One region of the Halomonas sp. 72 genome, then DNA from elsewhere that is predicted to be linked to it. Evidence: predicted binding sites of a transcription regulator. Region 1 holds the regulator's gene; each other region holds the start of a gene.
The links. Region 1 encodes PhoB, which activates phosphate uptake and scavenging genes when phosphate is short. Its sites were predicted from a motif close to TGTCATANNNNTGTCANA; they were not measured.
Positions count from the first base shown of each region.

Region 2: a site for PhoB is predicted at 5,787-5,804, ahead of ACT3T6_RS10335 (alkaline phosphatase). Genes of this name have one in related genera too.
Region 3: a site for PhoB is predicted at 4,743-4,760, ahead of ugpB (sn-glycerol-3-phosphate ABC transporter substrate-binding protein UgpB). Genes of this name have one in related genera too.

Region 1 covers NZ_JBQSYY010000004.1:161,574-169,836, reverse strand. Annotated here, with positions in the region: gene yccS (YccS family putative transporter) at 1-474, opposite strand, end outside; gene ACT3T6_RS06245 (MDR family NADP-dependent oxidoreductase) at 584-1,588, opposite strand; gene ACT3T6_RS06240 (hypothetical protein) at 1,760-2,116, opposite strand; gene ACT3T6_RS06235 (HU family DNA-binding protein) at 2,116-2,388, opposite strand; gene ACT3T6_RS06230 (NAD(P)/FAD-dependent oxidoreductase) at 2,494-3,687, opposite strand; gene ACT3T6_RS06225 (chorismate--pyruvate lyase family protein) at 3,773-4,336, shown strand; gene ubiA (4-hydroxybenzoate octaprenyltransferase) at 4,372-5,268, shown strand; gene phoB (phosphate regulon transcriptional regulator PhoB) at 5,398-6,087, shown strand; gene phoR (phosphate regulon sensor histidine kinase PhoR) at 6,090-7,385, shown strand; gene ACT3T6_RS06205 (hypothetical protein) at 7,691-8,071, shown strand.
Region 2 covers NZ_JBQSYY010000009.1:56,826-65,088, reverse strand. Annotated here, with positions in the region: gene ACT3T6_RS10360 (SDR family oxidoreductase) at 1-619, opposite strand, end outside; gene ACT3T6_RS10355 (mandelate racemase/muconate lactonizing enzyme family protein) at 644-1,843, opposite strand; gene ACT3T6_RS10350 (cysteine hydrolase family protein) at 2,448-3,020, opposite strand; gene ACT3T6_RS10345 (hypothetical protein) at 3,113-3,559, opposite strand; gene ACT3T6_RS10340 (hypothetical protein) at 3,709-4,170, opposite strand; gene ACT3T6_RS10335 (alkaline phosphatase) at 4,290-5,729, opposite strand; gene ACT3T6_RS10330 (PA0069 family radical SAM protein) at 5,965-7,050, shown strand; gene gadC (glutamate:gamma-aminobutyrate antiporter) at 7,203-8,263, opposite strand, start outside.
Region 3 covers NZ_JBQSYY010000003.1:152,728-160,990, reverse strand. Annotated here, with positions in the region: gene ACT3T6_RS04645 (4-carboxy-4-hydroxy-2-oxoadipate aldolase/oxaloacetate decarboxylase) at 1-301, shown strand, start outside; gene ACT3T6_RS04640 (tripartite tricarboxylate transporter substrate binding protein) at 403-1,368, shown strand; gene ACT3T6_RS04635 (tripartite tricarboxylate transporter TctB family protein) at 1,453-1,902, shown strand; gene ACT3T6_RS04630 (tripartite tricarboxylate transporter permease) at 1,915-3,429, shown strand; gene argE (acetylornithine deacetylase) at 3,460-4,626, opposite strand; gene ugpB (sn-glycerol-3-phosphate ABC transporter substrate-binding protein UgpB) at 4,845-6,173, shown strand; gene ugpA (sn-glycerol-3-phosphate ABC transporter permease UgpA) at 6,335-7,219, shown strand; gene ugpE (sn-glycerol-3-phosphate ABC transporter permease UgpE) at 7,238-8,086, shown strand; gene ACT3T6_RS04605 (sn-glycerol-3-phosphate import ATP-binding protein UgpC) at 8,088-8,263, shown strand, end outside.

The sequences.
Region 1 (8,263 bases):
AATAACCCCGTACCAGGCCGCACCCGCCAGCAGCAGCAACTGGCGTGAGGCCACATCGGCATCCACACCGCCGTGCTGCTCAATATTGATCATTGAGTAGATCGATAAAATCAGCGTGCCTGAGGCAATCGTGGCGTATCGCTGGCCGATAGCGCCCAACATGATGAGGGTGAACGTGGATACTCCCAGCCCCAGCGCAAACAGCCATGGCCAAGGAAACAGCCACTGCACGATAAATGAGGCTGAGGTAAAACATACCAGGGTTACCAGCAGTGCCTGTAATCGGCCTTGCCAGCTGTCATCGGTTTCGGAGAGCGCGCAGGCGATAATGCCCAGAAACAGCGGTATTACCAGGGCGATGTCGCCAAAATAAAGGCTAAATAGCAGGGCTGCGCTGAATGCGATAAAAACGCGCAGGCTATAGGCAAACTTATCAAGTGTCCAAAGACGCCGAAGCGGCAGTGAAATAGGCATAGACGCTCTTATTGTCAGTTGCTGTTAGACTTTAGTATAAGCTCTTGGGCTGGTTCGTTGCTATGGCTTCGGGGTTATCACGTTATGCGTTTTTGGAGCAGATAAGCTCCTACCATTCGACCACACGCTTGCCTATATTATCGCCATTGAGCAACCCAATGAGCGCTGGAGCCACGCTGTCGAGTCCACCGCTTACTTTATCGAGCCGCCATGTGATATTTTTTTGACCAACCAAAGGCGCCATAAAGCGCTGAAAGTCGTTCCAATGCGTTAGATAATCGGGCACGACAAAGGGATGGATTGCGACCTTTTTTTGCCTCAGCTGCGCAAAATTATCCGGGCTTTTACGCGGGTTGCGAGTTTGATATTGGCTTACTAACCCGCAAAGCACGAGGCGTCCATTCGGTCTCATTGCGTCAATCGCAGCAGTAAAAGCGCTGCCCCCGATATTTTCAAAATTGAGCGTAATACCGAAAGGCGCCGCGTTATTGAGTTGCCTGGCGTAATCAGGACTGCGGTGATTAAGTACGGTCTTGAATCCCAAACGGTGCAGCCAGTCACGCTTGTCGGTACGCCCGGCCGTCACGATCACGTTTGCCCCTTGGCGCTGTGCAAGCTGTGCGGCAATAGAGCCAACCGCACCGGCAGCGGCACTTACCAGTACGGTATCTTCAGCGGTGGGCTGCCCCAGTAACTGCATACCTACCCAGGCAGTAAACCCCGTCATTCCTAGTGGATGCAAGTAGGCTTCGGGGTCACTGCCCGCCGGTACGCGTATTAGGTGCTGTCCGTCAGCGGCAATGAGCTCCTGCATGGGGAGGTGGCCCACGACGAGGTCGCCCTGCTTAAACCCCGGCTCACTGCTGATAACTACCTCGGCCATGGTCCAGCCTGATAGGGTGCTGCCAGCCTTCCAGCGCTCAATATAGTCATACCCGCTGGGCTGCATCCGCGTGCGCATGTAGGGGTCAACGCTGATCGCGAGAGGTTTTAGCAGTAATCGCGTTATGTCTGGCAGGCTAATCACTGTCTTTTCGATGTGCTCGCAACGCAACTCTCCCTCAGGCAAGTGGGCAATCGTTAAGCCTGTCGTTTTTTTCCTGGATACGGTCATAGCGGTCCGTTCATGGCATTAATAGCGCTAACGTTAGCGGGAATAAACGCAAAAGACCTGTTTAAAATGTGTTTAAAAAGCGCTGTGCAAACATTATGGCGGGAGAAAGGCAGGTGAAACGAGTAGGAACCCGCCACCTATGGGTGGCGGGTAGAACCGCTGGAAGAAGCGTTATAAATACTTCAGCAGTTTTTGCAGCTTGTTCATATCGGTGGAGTCACCGACAAGGCGTACCTCGCCGTTGAGCATTCCATCGAGGAAAGCTTGCTGCGTTGGCTTTCTAAGGATACGTAATGCGGCTTCCTGATCGCGAAAGCGCAATTCAAGATCCAAATCGACTGGCAGGCCTTTACCAGAAGAGATCCCTTTGGGGGCCATCCGGTAGTAGCGAGCAATGCTCAAGTCTTCTGTAGCAATGCCCCAGTCCAAGTGACGCATCCTTTCAAGCTGCTCACGAAAGCGCGGCTTGCGGCGCAGGGCACGTTTGAGCATTAGGCTCAATAGCCACAGCGTCAGCTTGAGTTTCATTAGGAAACGGCGTCCTTAAGCGCTTTACCCGGCTTAAAGGCAACATTTTTGCTAGCCGGAATTTGTAAAGGCGCACCCGTTTGCGGGTTTTTGCCGGTACGCGCTGCACGCTCACGTACGGTAAAGGTACCAAAACCAATCAATGCCACATCTTCGCCTTTCGCAACGCTGTTGGTGATTTCATCCAGAATAACATTCAGGACCTGGCCTGCTTTGTCCTTGGATAAGTCGGCACTCTCAGCGATGGCAGCGGCGAGTTCAGGTTTGCGCATAGGAAGTTCCCCTCATTAACGTTAAGCGTAAAGCATAGCGGTGTTGTTAAAAGTGCTCACTAGACTGGGCTAGCTTATCCAGCCTAGACGTGAGCGCGATAAAAATCAGCCCAGCAGTGCGGGAGCTGCCCGGGAAAGCTCCACTTTCCGTCTCACGCAGCCGCCTGTCAACGCAAAACCGACTAAATTCCCGTCTTTATCTTCGGCAAGCGCCGTCATATCACCCCCTTCGCCCTCAATTCGCCAGTGTTCGAGTATCGCCGAAGGCGGATAGGCCACTACGGGCAATAGCGGCGTTTTCACAATGATGGGCCAGGCGCCAAAGCTGACCTGCGTTGGTGAGCCGGTAAGCGTTGCCGAGAGTGCTTTGGCACTGGCTTGTAATGGCTGGACGTACATGGCATTGATGCCTTCTATGCAAGCAACATCGCCCAAGGCATAAATATGCGGGTGCGAAGTGCGCAAATATCGGTCTACCTGAATACCTTGTGGTGAAACGGCAAGCCCAGCGGCCTTTGCCAGCGCGGTTCTTGGCGTAAGGCCGGTTGCCAGTAAAATAACATCGGCGTTGACGATGTCATCGTTGCTAAGCGTTAGACGAACAGTGCTGTCATTATTCGGGGCTAACTCTTTAATCGTGCGGTGAAGCGCAAGCTTTATGCCGGCTTCCTGAAAGGCATCACTCAGCGCAAACCCCAGCGGTTCTGGTAATAGCTTGGGTAACGGCGTGGCCTCTGGAGCAATCAGGGTGACTTGATGGCCACCTGCATGCAGGTCGTTGGCAAATTCACAGCCGACTAATCCTGCGCCGATAACGGCAATGCGCGTGGGGCGCTCACTCAGCGCGTGATGAAGCAGACGATAGTCGTCGAGATCGTTAATGGTAAAGCAGTAGCGAGCAACGCTTTCTGGAATGTCAAAAGGCACCCGGGATTCAGCACCGATCGCCAGCACCAGTGTATCGTAGGCAAGTGTTTGTCCGTCGCTAAGCTGTACAGTGTGCGTGTCTGTTGTCACGTGCTCTACTGACGTATGGGTAAGCACATGGGCATCCAATTCATCGGCCAGTGCCGTGGCTGAATGCCTGGCCAACTGATTGGGCGAGAGGCGTTTTGCAAAGCCGGTAGATAACAGCGGCTTGCTGTAGTCCTCGCCGCTGTCTGCGCTCACCAAAATAATCGAGCGCTTATCGCCTTGGCGACGTAGCGCACGGGCAAGCCCAATGCCTGCCATGCCGGTACCAATGATGATCAACTCAGCGTGGCCAGTCGGGTTGCTAACCGGATGTGATGCAGGCATGCCATCCCCAAATAATCGGTGTCGTAAAAGCTTTTAAGACCACCATGTTACACTAGCTTCTCTGTTTTTTGCCCAGGAGTATCTGGTGGTGACGTTCTCTTTTCGGCAAGCGTATGCCTTTCCTGTTTGGCAGCCCGTGGCTGCGTTACGCCCCGCCATGAGCGCTGCCTGGTGGAAGTGGGTTGCGTCTACGGATTCGCTAACGGCTCGCTTACAAGCGGCAGGCGCAGGGCAACCATTCCGTGTTCGCCTGCTGCGCCAAGGCGCCGGCGTGCCTCTGCATGATGAAGCGCAGGCGTTGGGGATTGAGCTTCGTCGCTATGCCTGGTTAAGGGAGGTCGCCCTGTGCGTGGGTGATAACCCTTGGGTGGTCGCACGTTCGGTTGCCCCCTTAACACAGCTAAAAGGCCAGCGATTGGAGCAACTTGGTGAGCGCTCGCTGGGCAGTTGGCTGTTTCGCCAGCCAGATTTAGTACGCGGCCCTCTTGAAGCTACGAGCGGTGCGCCACGCTTTGCCTTCCCTCAGGTTGCTGGCGTGAAAAGTCGTTGGGGGCGGCGCTCAGTGTTTCAACATGGTGGGTTATCGCTACTTGTACAAGAGTACTTTTTATCCACCATGGCAGATGACCTTCGTTTGTCTTCGCGGTAGGCTTGCTCGGCATCTCTTCTTTACGTGAGGTAGGCATGGATCGTTCTTTGTTGCGGCCAGTCGGATGGGCGCGAGTCGCTGATTTTTTACACTTAATGCGCCTGGACCGCCCCATTGGTACCTGGCTATTGATGTGGCCTACCTTATGGGCGCTTTGGGTGGCTACAAACGGGGTGCCTGGTCGCAACGTGCTGCTTATTTTTGTGGCAGGTGTTTATGTTATGCGCGCTGCTGGCTGCGTTGTGAATGATTACGCTGACCGCCATGTTGATGGCCACGTTAAGCGCACGAAACATCGTCCACTGGCGACGGGGCGAATCAGTGAAACCGAAGCCAAACTGCTGTTTATTGGGCTGGTCACTGTTGCGTTTGTGTTAGTGCTGCTGACCAACTGGTTTACGGTGCTGCTGTCGATTGGTGGCGTGGTCCTGGCGTTTATCTACCCCTTTATGAAGCGTTACACCCATCTTCCTCAGGTGGTGCTGGGGGCGGCTTTTTCGTGGGCAATCCCCATGGCGTTTGGGGCGGTGCTGGGATATGTACCTGTGGAAGCCTGGTTGCTGTTTTTTGCGAACGTACTGTGGACGGTTGCTTACGATACCCAATACGCCATGGTCGACCGTGACGATGACCTAAAAATTGGTATTAAATCAACGGCGGTGCTGTTTGGCAGTGCAGACCGCTTGATGATTGGATTACTGCAACTGGCGACGTTGGTGCTGTTAGCCTTTGTGGGTGTTCGTGTGGGGCTGGGTGGTTTTTTCTGGCTGGGCCTTGCCGGTATGGCGGCCACCTTTATTCATCAACAGCGCCTGATTCGGCATCGTGAACGCGACCCGTGTTTTCAGGCTTTTTTGAATAACTACTGGTCAGGGCTGCTGGTTTTTGCCGGCATTGCGCTAAGTTGGTGGCCAGTGGCCGGGCCGCTCTAGCAAAGCGTGATTAGGCCTGTCATTCGTTCTTGTTATTGGCTATTGTCATATAAGTGTCATCAAGTCATGGTGTTATTGTCACTGAGATGTCATTGAATTACCTTTCATTGAGCACCGTGAGGCCCTGGAATGACCGCCAAGACCGTTTTGATTGTCGATGATGAAGCACCTATTCGCGAAATGATCGCAGTGGCGCTGGAAATGGCTGACTATCGCGTGCTTGAAGCGGATAACGCCCAGGATGCCCACGCGTTAGTCGTTGACCATCAGCCTGACTTACTGCTTCTGGATTGGATGATGCCAGGCACCAGTGGTATTGAGTTGGCGCGACGCCTTAAGCGTGAAGAAGCAACCGCCGAAATGCCGATTATTATGCTCACCGCCAAGGGTGAGGAAGACAATAAGATTCAAGGCCTTGAGGCGGGCGCGGACGACTATATCACCAAACCCTTCTCGCCCCGTGAGTTGGTCGCGCGCTTGAAAGCCGTATTGCGACGCACCACCCCACGTGGCGTAGAAGACCCCATCGAAATTAACGGCCTTCTACTCGACCCCGTCAGCCACCGTGTTAGTGCGCATGGCAAGGCGCTGGAAATGGGGCCCACTGAATATCGCCTGCTGCAGTTCTTTATGACCCACCAGGAGCGAGCCTATACACGCAGCCAACTGCTGGACCAGGTATGGGGCGGCAATGTGTATGTTGAAGAACGCACAGTGGATGTACATATTCGGCGCTTGCGTAAGGCGTTAGGCGATGTGCACCAAAACCTGATTCAGACGGTACGGGGTACCGGTTATCGTTTCTCAGCCCGGGTGTAACTGTGCGCCTATGGAGCCGTGAGCTTTGGCGTATTGCCTGGTTAGCGACCATAGGTGTTTGCCTGGGGTGGCTATTAGGTTCAGCGGGCCTTGGTTTGGCAACCGGGTTGGCCGTTTGCCTTTTTTACCATTTACGCCAACTGCGCGTCCTCTTTCAATGGTTAACCCTTAATCCTCATAACGAGCCCCCGGCTGCGGGTGGCATGTGGGGGGATTTGCTTGATCGTCTTTACCGCTACCAAAAAAGCCAGCGCATTACACAAGGTCGATTGCGGTCTACGCTTGCGCGTATCCAGGAATCCTCAGAGGCCATGCGCGACAGCGTGGTAATGCTCGACCGCCACGGTGATTTGGAGTGGTGGAACAGTGCAGCGACGGATATGCTGGGCCTACAAACCGCGCACGATCGTGGCCAGCACATTACCAATTTGTTGCGTGACCCACGCTTTATCAGCTACTTCAACGCCCGCGATTACAGCGAACCGCTTACGCTGACCTCACCCATTGATGAGCGCAGCATTCTGCAATACCAAATTACCTTGTATGGCGACGATGAGCGCCTGGTGATGGCGCGGGATATCACTCGTTTGCACCGCCTTGAGCAGATGCGCAGAGACTTCGTGGCCAACGTCTCCCATGAGCTGCGTACGCCGCTTACTGTTCTTTCTGGCTACCTCGAAACCTATGGTGACTTGGCTGAGCAGCTTCCGCCTCGCTTGGGCAGGGGGATCGAGCAAATGCAGGACCAGACGCAGCGCATGCAAAATCTGGTTAACGACCTGCTGCTTTTGTCACGCTTGGAAATTGATCAAGGCGGGCAAGACCATCAGGCGCTGTCGGTTGAGCAATTGCTTAATAGCGTCTGCCAGGATGCATTGGCGCTATCGCACCGTAAGCATGTTGTCCGTGTTGCTATTGAAAGTGACGCCCAGCTCATAGGGAGCGAGCAGGAAATACGTAGCGCCATTTCTAACCTGGCTTTCAATGCGGTGCGATATACCCCAGAGGGTAGCCAAATTATACTGCGCTGGGCGCCCATGGAAGATGGAAGCGGATGTATAGAAGTAGAAGATGATGGAGAGGGCATCGATCCTGTCCACCTCCCCAGGCTAACGGAGCGCTTTTATCGGGTTGATAAAGGCCGGAGTACCGCGACAGGCGGTACTGGGCTTGGTCTTGCCATCGTTAAGCATATCCTGCTGCGCCATGATGCTCAGCTTCAGGTTGAATCGCACCCTGGCGAAGGTTCGCTATTTCGCTGTACTTTCCCCGCCACTCGGCTGGCTGCTACCTCCTAGCCTCCTTCCTGGTCTTCTGTATAACCTTTATCCAAGCGTGCCATATGGACAAGTCATCTATGGTTCAAGTCTGCTCATGTGTCATTTTTAGTCAGTTATGGTGGTCCCTTATACACGATCAGCGAGCATGATTGGCACGCGGTATTTGTTTTAAGTTGTTTATTAATAAGAAATATTTTTTTATTTTTGTTTTTTGGCATCACATCTGCATTAAGCTGGGCAAGGAAGATTACCGCAGGAAATGGTACGCCAGGAAGGCACTTCCTTAAGGTAAGCGGTATCAACAGCGATCGAGGAGAAGGAACATGATGTCCAAGGAACTACTCAAGAAAGCTGGGATTTTAGGTGTAACATTCGGTTTACTGGCAAGCCCCTTCGCTTTTGCCCAAGAGCCAGTAGATCCGAGCCATGATATTACTGCTGATGAAGAACCCGTGCAGCCGCAATCATCTGGTACAGGAGCAGGTGGTGATGCATCTACCTATGATGCAGACGAGCTCTCAGATATGAACGGTGAAAGCGCAGGCGATACTACTCGCCCCGGTGCAGGTTCTTCTCAACATGAAACTCATAATGAGTCGATGGATGGTGGTCCAACGGGCGTAACAGGTGGCGGCGATACGTCATTTGAGCCGAGCGACCTGCCTGAGCAAAATAGCTCTGTGACCACTGGTCAAGATCAGTGACCAGCGGTTTAAACACTCAGCGCTAAAAATTTGTACTACAGTTTAGGAACGAGCACGGGATAAGGATGTCCCATCGCATGGATGCTCACCGATTCATGGATTGAATCAAGCGACAATCAGAGCGTTAGTCAGGGTAAATTCCAAGGTTGGAGTCCCGCAAAAGGAGTGGAAGCTAGCGCTAGTTATTGTCCA
Region 2 (8,263 bases), on a different contig from region 1:
CGAACTCAGGATTGCTCGTCAGGGCTTCGTTCATATCGGTCAGCATATAGCCCGGGCCGATAGCGTTGGCCTGGATACCGTACTGCCCCCACTCCGCCGCCATCGATTTGGTCAGCATCTTGATGCCGCCCTTAGCCACCGTATAAGGAGTGACGGTCGCTCGGGCCAGGTCGCTGGTCAAAGAGCCGATATTGATGATCTTGCCTGCCCCTTTCTCTACCATCCGTTTGGCTACTTCACGGCTCACGATGAAAGCCGAGGTCAGGTTGGTATCGATTACTCGCTGCCAATCGCGAGTATCCAGTTCAAGCATCGGCTTTCTAAACTGAATCCCCGCGTTATTGACCAGTATGTCGATTTCGATACCGCCCTGGTCCAATTGCGCCAGGGCCTGACAGACCGCAGTTTCATCGGTAACGTCGAAGGCCGAGACGTTAACCTCGTAGCCTTCGCCCTGCATCCTTGCGGCGCTGGCTTCAAGACGCTCGGTGTTCATACCGTTGAGTATGATCCGGGCTCCGGCCGCGGCCATGCCTTCGGCAATGGCCAGCCCAAGTCCGCGCGATGAGCCCGTTATCAGCGCGGTCTTTCCGGTTAAATCAAACAGCTTGATGGACATGACGTCTCCTTCGCGTGATCTCGTTTATACCGTCGACGTACGTACGGATAAATCCGGCCTTTCGAAAACGCTGGGCAGTAATTCGACCCCTAGGCCTGGCCCCTCCATGGGGTAGACATAGCCATTTTCGATTTTGGGCACCTGGGTGACAAGCTCGTTGTACCACCCTTTATAAAATGCTCGGACGCTTTCCTGAATAAGCGTATTGGGCTGGCTGAACGACATGTGTATCGCTGCTGCAAAGCCGACCGGCCCGATGCAATCGTGGGGTGCAAACGGGCGGTGCCAAGTTTCCGCCAGCGCCGCGATCTTGCGCCCTTCCGTCAATCCGCCGGTCCAGCAAAGATCCACCATGACCACGTGCGCGGCGTCCCGGTCCAGCATATCCTTGTAGGGCCAGCGCGAACCCAGCGTTTCACTGGCGCATGTCCACACGCTGGTCGACGCTGCGAATTCGGCAAGCGCTTGGGGCGAGTTCATGCGAATAGGGTCTTCATACCAGGTGGGCGCGAACTGCTCGAGCTCGCGGGCGATGTTCTTGGCGGTCGGCAGGTTCCACTGCGAGTGGAATTCGACCATGATCTCCATTTGATCGCCTACCGCCTTACGGATCTCTTCGAAGGGCTTGACCGCCTGCTTCATCTGAGCAGCCGTAATATACTGGCCCCGTGTTTCGGCCGCGGCAGGATCAAACGGCCAGATTTTCATGGCCGTGATACCCGATTCGAGCAGGTTTTCCGCCAGCTGTGCAGGGCGTCTCATAAAACCTTCAAGATCCTCGTATGGACCTTCCGGCTTATCCAGATTCCAGTTGGAAACCGGCTTGATTTCATTAGTTCTAACGTACTTATAACCGGCGCATGTGTTATAGATGCGAATCTTGTCCCAGCACAGCCCGCCCAGCATTTGATGTACAGGCAAGTCGCACACCTTGCCAAAGATATCCCAAAGCGCGATATCGATGGCCGAGGCGGCTCGATATTCAGCCCCTGTAGAAGACTGCGCCATGGGCAGCGATACCATCTCCTTATGCAGTGCCTCAATATGCAGGGGGTTTTTACCCAACAAGCGGCCTGCCAGCGTGTCATGAATGTGCGCCTCAACGGCCCCCGCTCCATAGAACGTCTCGCCCAAGCCCACGATGCCGCTATCCGTTTCAACATGCACCCAGAGAACGTTAGCGAACTCCTTAAGCCTAAAGGTTTTAATTGAGGTGATTTTCATTATTTCATGCACTCCTACTGCCCATCCGGGTATTGGAATCAGCCATTACTTGCATCGGGGTTTTATTGGTAGCGCGAGACGCCGTATCGGATTATTGAAGCAGTGAGTACCGCTTTCTTTAAATAAGTATCGAACTCGAACGACATCTCTTTAAAGCGTTAGGTTCTGTTCAAAGTGCGTATCAACCCAGTACAATCCAGACTGCCTCCCACTCGTGATATATCACGAAATATTAATAACACACGCTCGTATAACCGGCAATTAGCCCACTATGAGAGGACAAAAAAATCGTCGTAAGAAGTGAAATAAATATATGATTAAAAAAGAAAAAAATAATAAAATACTTTAGGATATTAACCCAAAGTATAAGATCTCAAGAGACTTACCAAACGACGTGTTGTGTTTTTAAGATAAATAGCAATGAACACTCGTGCCTTTGGAGAAGCCGAGGAAGCACGCCGTTATAAATGCCGTTTTGTTAAGCCCGCTGAAGTCAAGGCAACAAAAGTCAGAGGAACTTACGCGTGTGATACAACGCCAAGACGCTAAAAAAGCGCTTGAAAAGACTGTCTGAAGGTTCAGCCATTGCAACGCCCCCCATAGGCTACTGGATTGAAATCAACGCCTCCAATATGTCTGCCGCCTGCGTAATAGCCGCATACTCCCCTTCCAGATTCGCCAGTGACATAGCATGCACTTCATCCGCCGTGCGATAAGTACCTGCGTAATCCTGCTTAGCAAAGGTAAACGTGGCATCGGCGACGACGTGGGTATCAAAGCCAAGATTACCGGCCGTGCGAGCGGTGGCTTCAACCGAATTGCTGGTACTTACACCGACGATAACCAGCCGCTTGATCTCGCGAGCGTGAAGCCAGCGCTCTAAGCCTGAGTGGGTAAACGCACAGGGTATGTTCTTTTCTACTACGTGCTCTTTAGGTTGCGGGACTAGTGCGGGCTGGAACTCTGCGCCTGGCTGTCCCGGCCAGAACGGCGAGCCGGGGGTCCGAGAGATATGCCGTACATGCACCACCGGCCAGCATGTACTACGCCACTTTGTAAGCAGGCGCTGGATATTTTCCTCCGCATTAGGGTTATTGCGCTCGCCAGCGGCAGGGTCTCTCATACCCCGTTGCATATCGATGATCATCAGCGCGACAGGTTGATTACTCGTTACCAATTCAACATCCTCGTTTATAGGCTTCTTGGATCAGGCGTAAACCCAAGCGCTTACGTGGAAGCTATGCGTTACTAGCCTGCCCCTTCCCAAAATTACTCGAAATACTTCAACCTTCTATACAGCTTGGCTAGAAAACGAGCGCCAACTATTAGGCCAATGCTGAGCACCACCGCTGCTAGCGAACCATAGGCTACTATGCCTCCCCATGCCCATTGGCCAATCGCTGTGCTCAAATGCTGAACGAAAAGATACACACCGATCAAGAAGCTGCCTGCGCGTACCAGGCCCTCCTCGGCAATCGTTAAAGCAGGCTCAGCACGCTCTTCTCCAAAAAATTTATTGGCCAGCGTTACCGCAGAAAACCACAGTACGATACCCGCGATGATAGGAATAACAGCAGTGGCTGCGAGCCATGGCAGCCACTGGGCTAGCTCCGCATCGTAGCCGGGGCTAAACAGCAGCGGCGATACGCTTAGCAAAGGCGTAATGGCGAGGTAAATAGCGAGTAATCGAATCAAAAGAATGGAGAAAGGTTTCATAGGCTTACCTTACACTTAAACCTCCAGCATAAGCCAAATTTGGCCCAAAAACCTGGTACCCGATACAACATTGCCTTGGTAATTTCTTACCAAGGCAATGAAGCAGTACGGCTACACTCTGTATAACGGACGGATGTAGAACCGGTTGTTTAACGATCCCGAATGACAATCGGACCAATGGGCGCAACATTAGGCATGAACAGCATGACTTCGTTAACGTCGTGCATGGGGGCGACAAAATCGGCTTTCCAGGTGCCTACGCGTGGGTTCTTGTCTGGTTCGTAGTTAAAGCTCAGGCGCAAGCTGTCTGGCGCGACCACACCTCCATCTTCACGCAGCAGCGAGAACGACTGGTCGCCGAACTCGGCGTAGATCTTCCCGTCAATTCGATCTAGCGGGATATCGTCATAAATGATCTCACCAGAGTAACCTGGGTAGTCCGTCACGAAACGTACTTCAATATGTAAAACGCCCTCTTTGCGAACGGCTTTATAAGGCTCAGCATAGGCGTGACCACTGGCGGTGGGCGCGCGCTCAGCATTAAGTGCAAATGCTGACGTGCTGGCTAGTGTTGTCATTAACAGCAGTGAAAGCGTGTTATGAAGCTTCATATCTGACTCTTTTCGGGGTAGTGAGTGGATGGTCGTTGGCGAAGTGATATCAGTCAGTGGTTACCAACGGAACAGAGCCACCCGAAGGCGGCTCTGTTGTACTTGCTATACTTGCCTATTTATTCAGCTTCGATACCGAAAGCGTTTAGGCCCGCGCGGAATACGTCGGTGTTGTCGATCCAGTAGTGGCTGTCTTCGTCTACTTCATAGCGGGAAAGACCGTCTTCTGCCTGAGCAATGTCAAAGAAGAACTCAGCGCCTGCGCCGTGGGCATACAACGGTACCAGCTCACGCGTGTGGGTATCGGAATGCCAACGTACCAAGGGTAGCGCGCCAGCACCCTGATTAACGATCGGGCTATAGGCATTCACATCAGAGTCAGGACCTTGAAGCAAACCGTTACCGTGATCAGTCGTTACAATGATCAAGGTATCGTCCCAGGAACTGTTGTTTTCTACCCACTCAACGGCCGCTTCCACAGCTTCGTTGAAGTCGATTTGCTCTTCGATAATACGCGGCAGGTTGTTAGCGTGAGCAGCCCAATCCACAGCGCCACCCTCAACCATCAGGAAAAAGCCATTTTCGTTGCCGTTTTCACTGGCATTGAGCACGTTCAAAGCGCCTCCCGTCAGTGTGGCAAGGCTTGGTGACGTATCCAGTAGATTACCGCCGGTTACGCCGGGGCGGCTGTATTGCAGCGTCTGAATGTTCTGCACCAGGCCCAGTACTTTGTCCTTGGGAAGATCCAACTCACCAGCAGCCAGAGCTTCAAAATCGTCCTTGCTTTCGATAAAGGCGTAATCCGTTTCGCCGCCTACCAAGCGCTGGTAGGTCTCTTCGCCACCGATAAAGCGGAAATCGCTCTCACCGGGGTTATCGACATGCTCGCCGGCTGCATCGTAATAGGGGTGCCCGGTACCGATGGCGACAGTGGCAAGGCCAGAATCGACAATTTCGCGGCCAATGGCTCTATAGTCGTTGCGGCTTACGTTATGGGCCATGAAACCGGCAGGCGTCGCGTGGGAGACCTGCACCGATGAGACAACACCCAGAGCGCGGCCGCTATCAACAGTGTATTCGCCAATATGCTTAAGCGGCTCATCATCGTTGGACCAGTTGATGGCGCTGTTATAGGACTTATGGCCTGAAGCCAGCGCCGTTGCCGCTGCCGCGCTGTCGGTGTAATCAGCCCGAGCGTAGTCGTAACCGGCAAAGTAGCCCTTGTAGTTACCCAGGCTACCTTCGTAAACGGTATCTACCGCCTCGTCGTTCCAGAGCTCGGCTGGTTCAAACGTAACCGTACCGTCATCACTCTTGGTGGGCGTGGTAGAGGTGTTTAACGGATGCGTTGCCATGAAAAGCTGTGTGTCAAACTCATCATAAACTTCATGGCCCAGCGCGCCGTGACGGAAGTAACTTGCCGCACGGAACGTCTCGATACCGGTACCGTCGGTGATCATCAAAATAACGTTCTTAGCTGTATTTTCCTGCGCTAATACCGGCGTAGCCATGACCGATGCCAGTGCCAACGTGAGTGCGTTGCGCGTAAAGTTCTTCATTTTCATCCCTAAAATAAATTTAGCTAATTTGATATCCAACAAATCGTAGCGCCTAAAAATGTCATTTTCATGACTGCTAATGAAGGTAAGTCAATTATTTCTAATAAACATGAATCGCAATCAGTAGCCGATCCGTAAAACTGTTCATTGCGGGTTTCTCCTGAGTAACGCTTGCACGCTTGGTCACAACGCATATACTGTATATATATACACAAATATAGAAAGAGGCAGGCGTATGGCGTCTCTCGGCAAATCACCAATACGGCCTCCCGTGCACAAAGGCCGCGGGGCAACCTATGACCCGCACAACCGCTTTGCCCCAACCCATAGCGTGGCAGAAGACGACGGATGGTGGCGCGAAGAGACTTCCCCCACACGGGCAACTGAAGTACGCGAAGAAACCAGTAAGAGTGCGCTTTCCTGGAACCGGTCGCCAGACTTGCCTTTTGATCGCTCATTGAACCCTTACCGAGGTTGCGAACATGGCTGTGTTTACTGCTATGCCCGCCCTTCTCATGCCTATTGGGATCTGTCCCCGGGGCTTGATTTTGAAACCAGGCTGATTGCCAAAAATGGCCTGGTGGAGCAATTAAGTGAGGAGTTTTGCAAGCCTGGATACGTCTGCCGACCAATCAATCTCTCTGGTAATACCGATTGTTACCAGCCACTAGAAGCCAAGCGCCACTTAACGCGCCAGTTGCTTGAGCTATTATTGGCTTGCCGCCATCCAGTCACTATTGTGACCAAAAGCACGTTAGTGTTACGGGATATGGATCTGCTGGCTGAGATGGCCGAACACCGCCTGGTGCGCGTATTTATTAGCCTGACCAGCCTAGACGCCAATATGAAACGCACGCTGGAACCTCGTGCGGCCTCTCCTCAAGCGCGTTTAAAAGTTATCCGTGAGCTGAATACTGCTGGCATTCCCGTCGGAACGCTTGTTTCTCCGGTCATCCCCGGATTAACGGATCATGAAATAGAGCGGATTCTTGAGGCCGCCAGCCGTGCTGGCGCACGAACGGCGTCCTGGATGCTGCTGCGCTTACCCCATGAAGTCGCTCCTCTTTTTGAAGCCTGGCTGGAAGCCCATTACCCCGAGCGTGCGGCCAAGGTAATGAGCCTGATTCGCCAATGCCGGGGCGGCAAGGCCTACGACGCTCAGTTCGGTAAGCGCTTTCGCGGCGAAGGTATTTTTGCCGATATGATTGCACAACGCTTTAATCGCGCCAGCCGCCAGTGGAACTTTCAATCTCGTACCGAGCAAGGGCTGAATACCCGAGACTTTCGCCCGCCCAACGCTCAGGGCGAGCTTTTTTATTAAAGCCCATGAAAAAGGCATTTGCCTGACATACTCTCAGCTTACTGAAAGTGCCAAGCAAATGCCTAAGTGATTAATACTACTGTTTTTCGCTATTCGTCATAGCTCTGCTTAAAATCTAATGACGACCTTTCTAAACATCCTCCCATGGTTCATCAATGCAGCTTTTCTCCATCAACAGTGATGTGATGCGTACTGCGGGCTTTGGGATGAATAAAGTAGTGACCTTCGGGCGCGGTATGGGGCTTGATATGGTGTAGTTTAAGGTTTTTTGGCGCAGCGCTTTTATTATGCACTCCATAAATAATAAACGGAATCGATAGCACTACAAGGAAACAGCCGATCAGCAAACCGGTATACACTTCGTTAGACTCTTTTCCTGGCAACCCCGTGGGAGGGAAGAAGGAGACGACAAAAGCAACTAAAGAAGTAAGTAACCCCACTACTGCAACGGTAATTTTTATTTTGTTACCGCCAGGGATATTGAAGGTACGTTGATTTTCAGGCTGTTTTCGAACAAGGGTAATGTAAGCCAGAAATAGCATAAAGTAGCTGCACAGATAGATAACGACGGTTAGCGCTAGTGCAATCAGGAAGGACATATTATTTCCTCCCCCCGTATTCGTCAGAATAATCAATGCGATAGTTGTAATGGTTAGCTGAGAAATAACCAACGCCACCGGCACGCCGTTCTTGTTTACTTTAGCAAAACGCGCCGGCAATATACCCTGCTGCGCGGTTACCAACATGCCGCGTGATGGTCCAACAATCCATGCGGCTATTTCAGCCAGCACGCCCAGCAATAGCAGCGCAGCAATAATCCGAATAGCCCATTCAAAATGGCTGCCAAAGTGGTTAATCAACACACTGAACGTTTGCATCACGCCCGCAGATAAGTTGATTTGCTCGTGAGGAATAACAGATGCAATCGTCAACCCACCGAGAGAACTTAAGAGAATGGCAGAAACCATAAGAAATAACATGGCGAGAGGATAGTCACGACCAGGGTTTTTCATCTCATTGACATGAGTCGCCGACGCTTCAACCCCCATATAACTCAGTATAAAAGCGACAAACACTACCAAGGTACTCATACTACCAAAGGTGGGGAAAAACGTCTGTGCACTCATTTCAATAGCGACCGGCGCACCTGAGCGAAGATACAAAACTGCAAGCCCAATTAAGATAAAAGCGGGCAGTAGAATACCTGCAAAAA
Region 3 (8,263 bases), on a different contig from region 1:
AACGCTGGGCTTCCCTGTCTTCTGCCGCGGCTTGAGCATCAAAGGCACCGCCAAGAAGCAGCCGGGCAGAATCAATGTTCCTATTTGCATCGGGGACACGGTCATTCACTCAGGGGACTATGTGTTTGGAGACGAGGACGGTGTCGTGGCGGTTCCGCAGCAGAATCTCGCTGCGGTGCTAGAAGCCACTGTAGAGCGCGAAAGCACTGAAGCCTCATACCGAGAAGAGATCAAGAAAGGGCGCAACACAGTCGATCTGCTCGGCCTGAAGGATACCTTGCAGCGCCTCGACCTGGTCTGAAGCCGGCGAAAACTATGTCTTTTCAGACCATGGCCATTAGACGCCAGCCACGCATCCATAACTATAAATCTATACGACAGATATAAAGAAAGAGGTTAAACATGAAAACGATAACAACCATCAGCATACTCTCCTGCCTTTCACTGCCCATGATGTTCGCCGCCCCTGCGGCAGCGGATACCTATCCAGAAAGGCCCATTTCGGCGCTCATATCCTTCGGCGCCGGAGGTAATACGGACGTGGGCGCACGTATCCTGTTTCCGGGCGTCGAGCGCGAGCTTGGCGTACCACTCAATATCATCAACCGTCCAGGCGGCGGTGGCTGGGTAGGTTGGACGCAACTGCTCAATTCACCCAGTGACGGCTACACCCTGGGATACATCAACACACCCAACTTGATCACGGGCTACTTGGACCCCCAATATCGCCGTAATGTCGACCTGGATGACTTCGAGTTCATTGCCAACCATGTCACGGACTACGGTGTTATTTCGATCAATAAAAACGAGACACGCTTCAGCAATATCGACGAGCTGGTGGAGTATGCTCAGTCAAACATATTGACAGCATCCACCACGGGGGCAAATGGTGATGATCATATCGCCATGTTGAAGATGAACCGCCACTACGATACGCAATTCGTGCCTGTACATACCACCGGCACCGCAGAACAACGTGCCGCCATTCAGGGAGGTCACGTCGATGTCAACTTCTCCAATGTGGGCGATACCAACATGGCGCATCGCAACGGTGACCTGAACATCATTGCGATCATGGCGCCGGAACGTTCGGCGTTCATTCCCGACGTTCCCACTCTTGAGGAGCTTGGCTATTCAGGCGTGATCTCTTGGTCGGCACGAGGTATCGCAGCACCAAAAGGGATCGACCCTGCTCAGCGCGAGCTGCTGGAGGCAGCATTCGTTCGCGGCATGCAGGACCCTGAGCACATGGCCAAGATGGAAGAGATGGGCCTGATGGTCGATATCCGCACTGGAGAGGCCTACCGAGAGATGCTGGAGGAAGAGGAGGAGAGCGTTCGCGCACTCGAAGGCCTGCTCGGCTGGTAGTCCGAGTCCCTGGCCGCGGCAGTTTCCCACTTCACGGCCAGCCCCATCTCACGCCGTTCTCTACAAGAATAAATTGGTGGTTTTATGAAAACGCTCCATATGGACGTGGCTATTGGGTTAGCCATGCTGCTGTTCACGATCGTGTTTTATAGTCTCACAGTGATGATGCCCGCTGACCCAGCGGTGTTCCCCAAACTCATTCTTTCCGTTTTAGGCCTGTTTTCGCTACTGATCCTCGCCTCGGGCATCTCCAAGACACGGGGCCCCCTAAAGGCAAACGTCAACTCCGCGCCCATTTTCACCCATGTGCGCGGTCCTGCCGTGACGTTTACCGCCCTGTGTATCTATTTAGCGCTCATCAGCGTACTTGGCTTCTTTACGGCCAGCTCCCTCGCCGCCATTTTTTTCATGTTTTACTTTGGCCTCAAGTCGTATGTCCAAATGTTATTCGTCCTCGTGCTGATGAATACTTTTGTCTATTTACTGTTCGTCTGGCAGCTTCGTATCTCGCTGCCTACCGGACTACTTTTATAGAGGAGAGGGATCATGACTATTGATACGACCCTGCTATTGTCGGTGCTCTCCCAGCTTACCTCTCCAGATGTTCTCCTCATGCTGGTCATTGGGGTCCTGGGGGGCATTTTCCTGGGCGCGCTGCCAGGACTGAGTGCCACCATGGGCATTGCCCTGTTAATTCCAGTAACGTTTGGAATGCAACCCGTAGCGGCGATGGTATTGCTTGCAGCCATTTATGCGTCGGCCGTATACGGGGGATCCATTACGGCGATCCTGATTCATACGCCGGGCACTCCGGCATCAGCCGCGACGGCAGTCGATGGCTATCAAATGACGCTGCATGGCGAAGGGCTCAAGGCACTGGGAACATCCACGCTCTGCTCCGTCATCGGCGGCCTAGTGAGCGTGGTGGCCCTGCTATTACTCGCGCCTCCTTTGGCACAAATTTCGCTGCGTTTCAGCGCACCGGAATATTTTCTAATCGCTATATTCGGCTTGACCATTATTGGTAGCCTCTCGAGCGATGCTCTAGTGAAAGGCCTCTCTGCCGGGCTGCTGGGTCTATTGATCAGTTTAGTAGGGGTCGATGTCATGACCGCCTACCCGCGCTTCACCTTTGGCGTGGCTGAGCTGGAGAGTGGAATTTCGTTGATTCCCGCCATGATCGGCCTCTTCTCTATCTCGCAGGTTATGATTCAGTCGGAGAAGCTGCACAGTACCCACGCCCCTAGCTCCCAAGCCCCCACGTTGAGCGGGCAGCTCTTCCCCAGCCGAGTAGAGTGGAGAAAACTGAGGCGCACGATTTCACGCTCTTCGGTCATTGGCGTAGTGGTGGGCGCCTTACCGGGCGCAGGCGGCGACGTCGCCTCATGGGTGGCGTACAACGAAGCCAAGCGCAATGCCAAACAGCCGGATCGTTTTGGCAAGGGCGAAATCGAGGGGTTGGCAGCAGCGGAAACAGCCAATAACGCCGTGACCGGCGGCGCCATGATTCCCTTACTTACGTTGGGTATCCCAGGCAGCGCGGCGACTGCCGTCATGCTGGGCGGCCTGTACATTCATGGCTTGCAACCCGGGCACGAGCTGTTCAGCGTCAATGCGCATATCGTCTATGCCATTATCGTTGGACTGCTGCTGGCTAATATATTGATGGGTATCGTCGGCTTGGCGTTGGCAAAGCAGGTTGTCAAGGTAGCGACGGTACCTTTTGCTATCCTTGCGCCGATCATCGTGATTCTGTCGGTCGTGGGTTCCTACACCATCAACAACAGCATGTTCGATGTTTATGTCATGGCCGCGTTTGGACTGCTGGGCTACCTGATGAGAAAGACCGGCTTCCCGACCGCCGCCATTGTGCTGGCCATGATTCTAGGTGCGATGGCCGAGATCGGTTTCCGTCAATCGCTGGTCATGTCGAAAGGCAACATGCTGAGCTACTATTTTGATCGGCCATTTTCACTGCTCCTCATGGGGTTGATCCTGCTGGCCCTGATCTCTCCCCTCATCCTGCGCTGGAAGCGGTACAAGGCTCAGCAGGAGGTCTAGCGCGAACCGCTCAACAGCAGCCATGGCGGGTCATCGCCATGGCTGCTCCAGCGCCTTCCCCAAACAGCCCATAAACGCCAGGCACGCCTCAAGTTCGCTTTTCTCAATATATTCATCCGGCTGATGCGCTTGAGCGATACTGCCCGGACCCAGAATAATCGTTTGTAACCCTTGGCCTTGAAATTGCCCCGCCTCGGTGGCGTAGGCCACTGCGTGGTTGCAGCACTTACCTGGCAGGTGGTCCTTGGCCAAGCGCAGTACAGCGTGGTTATCTCGGTCGGCAAGGCCTGGCACCGTTACATTCAGCGGTTCGGTCGTAATCTGTACGTCCTTGCCACGCGCCCTTAGCTCGGCACTTAACGTATCGGCATACGCTTCAAAACGCGCAAACACCTCATCAAACGTCTCGGTGGGCAGGTGGCGTATTTCCCACTCAAACTGGCACTCTCGCGCCATGATATTGATGGCCGTACCGCCCTTGATCTTGCCCACGTGGAGGCTGGTGTGGGGTACGTTGAACGCCTCATCCACTTTGCCCTCCTCCACCAACGCCGCCATGGTGTCTTCGATGAAGGTGACCAGTCGCGCTGCCACATGAATGGCCGAAGTGCCCTGGTTCACCTGACTGCTGTGCGCTTCGCGCCCTACGACGGTGGTGCGCAGATTAGTGGCGCCCTTCTGGGCCACGACGGGCTGCATGCTGGTCGGCTCACCAACAATGACGTGCGCGGTGGTTGAGTAGTGCTCGTAGAACCGTTTGATCAGCGCAGGCGCACCGACACAGCCAACCTCCTCGTCATAGGAAAAACCAAAATAGATCGGCTGCTGCAAAGGCGTTTTCACCCACGTGGGCACCATGGCAAGAGCGCAGGCAATGAAGCCTTTCATATCACAGGTGCCACGGCCGTAAAGCTTACCGTCCTGGCCGTCATGCAGGGCGAAAGGATCCGTCGACCAGGGCTGGCCTTCCACCGGCACCACATCGGTATGGCCAGAGAGCATCACCCCACCCGGCGCATCAGGGCCTATACGGGCAATCAAGTTCGCCTTGGTGCCGCAGGGGCTCATCACCCGTTCGGAGGCGGCGCCGTACTCTTCAAGATAAGCTTCGACAAATTCGATCAGCGCCAGGTTAGAGCCACGGGAGGTAGTATCGAAAGAGACCAGTTTGGTTAATAGCGCTATTGCGTCACTCATACGACTCTCATTAGTTATGCACATTGTCTCAACCCTATCATCGCCCTCGCAGAGCGCCTACTACCAATGCCCTTGGATAAAACCCAAAGCTTTTATAAAACCTTGGTCCAGTTAGCATTCATCAAAATGTCATCTACACTCACTAATGTTCAGTGCACCCACAAATCTTAAAAACGCATTGTGCCACCTGGCTCTCGCCAGGCCCAAAAGGAGCTTACATGTCTCGTTTTATGTTACGCGCGTTATCTGCCGGTATTGCCGCGGCCACTCTGAGTGTTTCTGCCCACGCCGCTACCGAGATCACCTGGTGGCACTCCATGGGCGGCGAGCTGGGCGAGCGCTTGAGCGCGCTTGCCGAAGACTTCAACGCCACCCAGGATGAGTACCGTGTCACGCCTTCCTACCGGGGCGAATACGAACAAACCATGGTGAACACCATTGCTGCCTTCCGCGCAGGCGAGCAGCCCCACATCGTACAAATTTACGAAGTGGGCACCGGCACCATGATGGCCGCCCAGGGCGCTATCTATCCGGTGTTTGAGCTGATGGAAGAGCACGGCAACACCTTTGATCCGGCTGATTATCTGCCCGTGGTAACCGGTTACTACACCGACACCAACGGCAACATGCTCTCCATGCCGTTCAACTCGTCCACACCGATTCTTTACTACAACAAAACCATTTTTGAAGCGGCTGGCCTCGACCCTGAATCACCGCCTACTACGTGGGCTGAGATGGGTGAGATGGGTCAGCAAATCGTCGATGAAGGCGCGGCCTCTTGCGGTTTCACCATGGCCTATGCGGCTAACTGGGTCGGCCTTGAGAACTTCTCAGCACTGCACAATCAATCCATCGGCACCCAGGAAAACGGCTTCGGCGGTCTGGACACCGAGTTTGCCTTTAACGGCGACGTACAGGCGCGCTTTTGGGATCAGTTGAAAGAGTGGTCGGATAGCGGCGTCTACAGCTACGCAGGCCCAGCAAACGGCCCGGACGCGGCACCCTCGTTCTATTCCAGCGACTGCGCGATGTACATGAACTCGTCAGCATCACGCGCCGATGTGTTGGCTAACTCCGACTTCGACGTAGGTTTTGGCATGCTGCCCTACTACGACGACGTAGACGGCGCACCGCAAAACTCGATCATCGGCGGCGCGACTCTGTGGGTGCTTTCTGGCCACGAAGACGACGAGTACACCGGCGTTGCTGAATTCCTTGAGTACCTCTCCTTGCCTGAGATTCAGGCCGAGTGGCACCAGGGCACCGGCTACCTGCCGATTACCACCGCCGCTTATGAGCTGAGCCAAGAGCAGGGTTACTACGACGAAAACCCAGGTGCGGATATCGCCATCGAGCAGATCAACTTAAACGAGCCGACAGAGAACTCCAAAGGCCTGCGCTTTGGCAACTACCCCCAAGTGCGCATGGTTCTGGACGAAGAGTTCCAGGCCGTACTAGCCGGCGACAAGAGCGGTCAGCAAGCGCTGGATGATGCGGCAAGCCGCGGCAACCAGATCCTGCGCGACTTTGAGGCAGCCAATAACTAAGCACTTCGCATTACTTGTCAACAAACCCCGGCTTTTATAGCCGGGGTTTGTTATAGGAGCCATCCCATACGCCCAAGTCACCGGGGCCTATGGGATGGCTTACTTCCTGGCAGCTGAGCACAGCAGCCAGCCGCACCAACGCCCGTACGACAGGATGTGTCATGCAGACCAAACGTTCCACCTATCAAAACCGGTGGCTCCCTTTCTTACTGTTAGCGCCGCAGTTGGCGATTACGCTGGTGTTTTTTATCTGGCCGGCAAGCCAGGCGGTTAAATCGAGCTTCGAGCGCACCGATGCATTCGGCTTTAAAACAACGTTTGTCGGTCTGGAGAACTATGCACGCGTTCTGGCCGACCCCAGCTACCTGAACGCGCTGGGGCGCACCGCGATTTTTTCCGTCTCGGTGACGGTGCTTTCCATGAGCCTGGCGCTTTTACTGGCCGTTTGCGTCAACCGTGTGCTGAAGAGCGCCAAGTTCTACACCACGCTTCTGGTATGGCCCTACGCCGTCGCCCCAGTGGTAGCAGGTGTATTATGGTGGTTTCTGTTCAACCCCACCATCGGCCTCCTGCCGCATCTGCTCGACTGGTTCGGTATCAGCTGGAATCACCGCGTTTCGGGCTCTCAAGCAATGATTTTGATCACCATTGCCGCCGCTTGGAAGCAGATCTCCTATAACTTCCTGTTTTTCCTGGCAGGGCTGCAATCTGTGCCGCAGTCACTCATGGAGGCAGCGGCCATTGATGGTGCGGGCCCCTTCAAGCGCTTCTGGACCATCGTGCTCCCGCTTCTATCGCCCACCACCTTCTTCCTGCTGATCATCAACATCAACTACGTGATGTTCGACACCTTCGGGGTGATCGATGCCACCACCGCTGGCGGGCCTGGCCAAGCCACCATGACATTGGTCTACAAGGTCTACACCGATGGCGTAGCGGGGCTGAATATAGGCTCCTCATCCGCCCAGTCGGTCATGCTGATGGGCATCGTGATTATCTTGACGTTTATCCAGTTCCGATACGTGGAACGCCGGGTCAACTACTAGTGCGTTAAGGAAGTAAACATGGTTGAAAACAGACCCTTTCTAAATATTCTGACCCACCTGGTGCTCATTGCAGGCGTATTGGTCGTGGCGTTCCCGGTATACGTGGCCTTTATCGCCTCGACCCACGAATCCAGCGCCTTCGTGCGTGGGGTGTTGCCGCTGCTTCCCGGCGACAACATGTTTGCATCCTACCGGCAGATGCTCAGTTCCGGTTGGCAGGTAGGCGGCACGCCGCCGGTCTGGCTGATGCTGGGTAACTCGCTGATCATGGCGCTGACAATCGCGATCGGCAAGATCGCCATTTCGATTCTTTCCGCTTTTGCGATTGTCTATTTCCGCTTTCCGTTTCGCATGCTGGCGTTCTGGATCATTTTTATCACGCTGATGCTGCCGGTCGAAGTGCGCATCATCCCCACCTACGCCGTTGTGGCAGATCTCGGCATGCTGAACTCCTATGCGGGCTTAACCCTGCCACTGATTGCCTCTGCTACTGCGACCTTCCTGTTCCGCCAGTTCTTCATGACCGTGCCGGAAGAGCTGATGGAGGCCAGCCGAGTGGATGGCGCCGGGCCGATGAAGTTCTTCAAGGACATACTGCTGCCGGTATCGATCACCAATATCGCCGCTCTCTTCGTGATCATGTTTATTTACGGCTGGGTGCAGTACCTGTGGCCACTGCTGGTCACCACCGACGAAGACTTCTACACCATCGTGCTGGGCATCAAGCGCCTGATGGCCTCGTCCGACCGCGTACCCGCCTGGAACCTCATTATGGCGACCGTCACGCTTGCCATGCTGCCGCCGGTATTAGTGGTGCTGTTTATGCAAAAACTGTTTGTGAAAGGCCTGACCGAGACGGAGAAATAAGATGGCCAGTATTACCTTGGAAGGGCTTAGAAAGACCTACGCTGGCGATGTTCAGGCAGTGAAAGGCGTCGATCTTGCGATTGAAGACGGTGAGTTTGTGGTGCTGGTAGGGCCTTCGGGCTGCGGTAAATCCACGCTGTTACGTATGGTAGCCGGGCTTGAAACGATTACCGACGG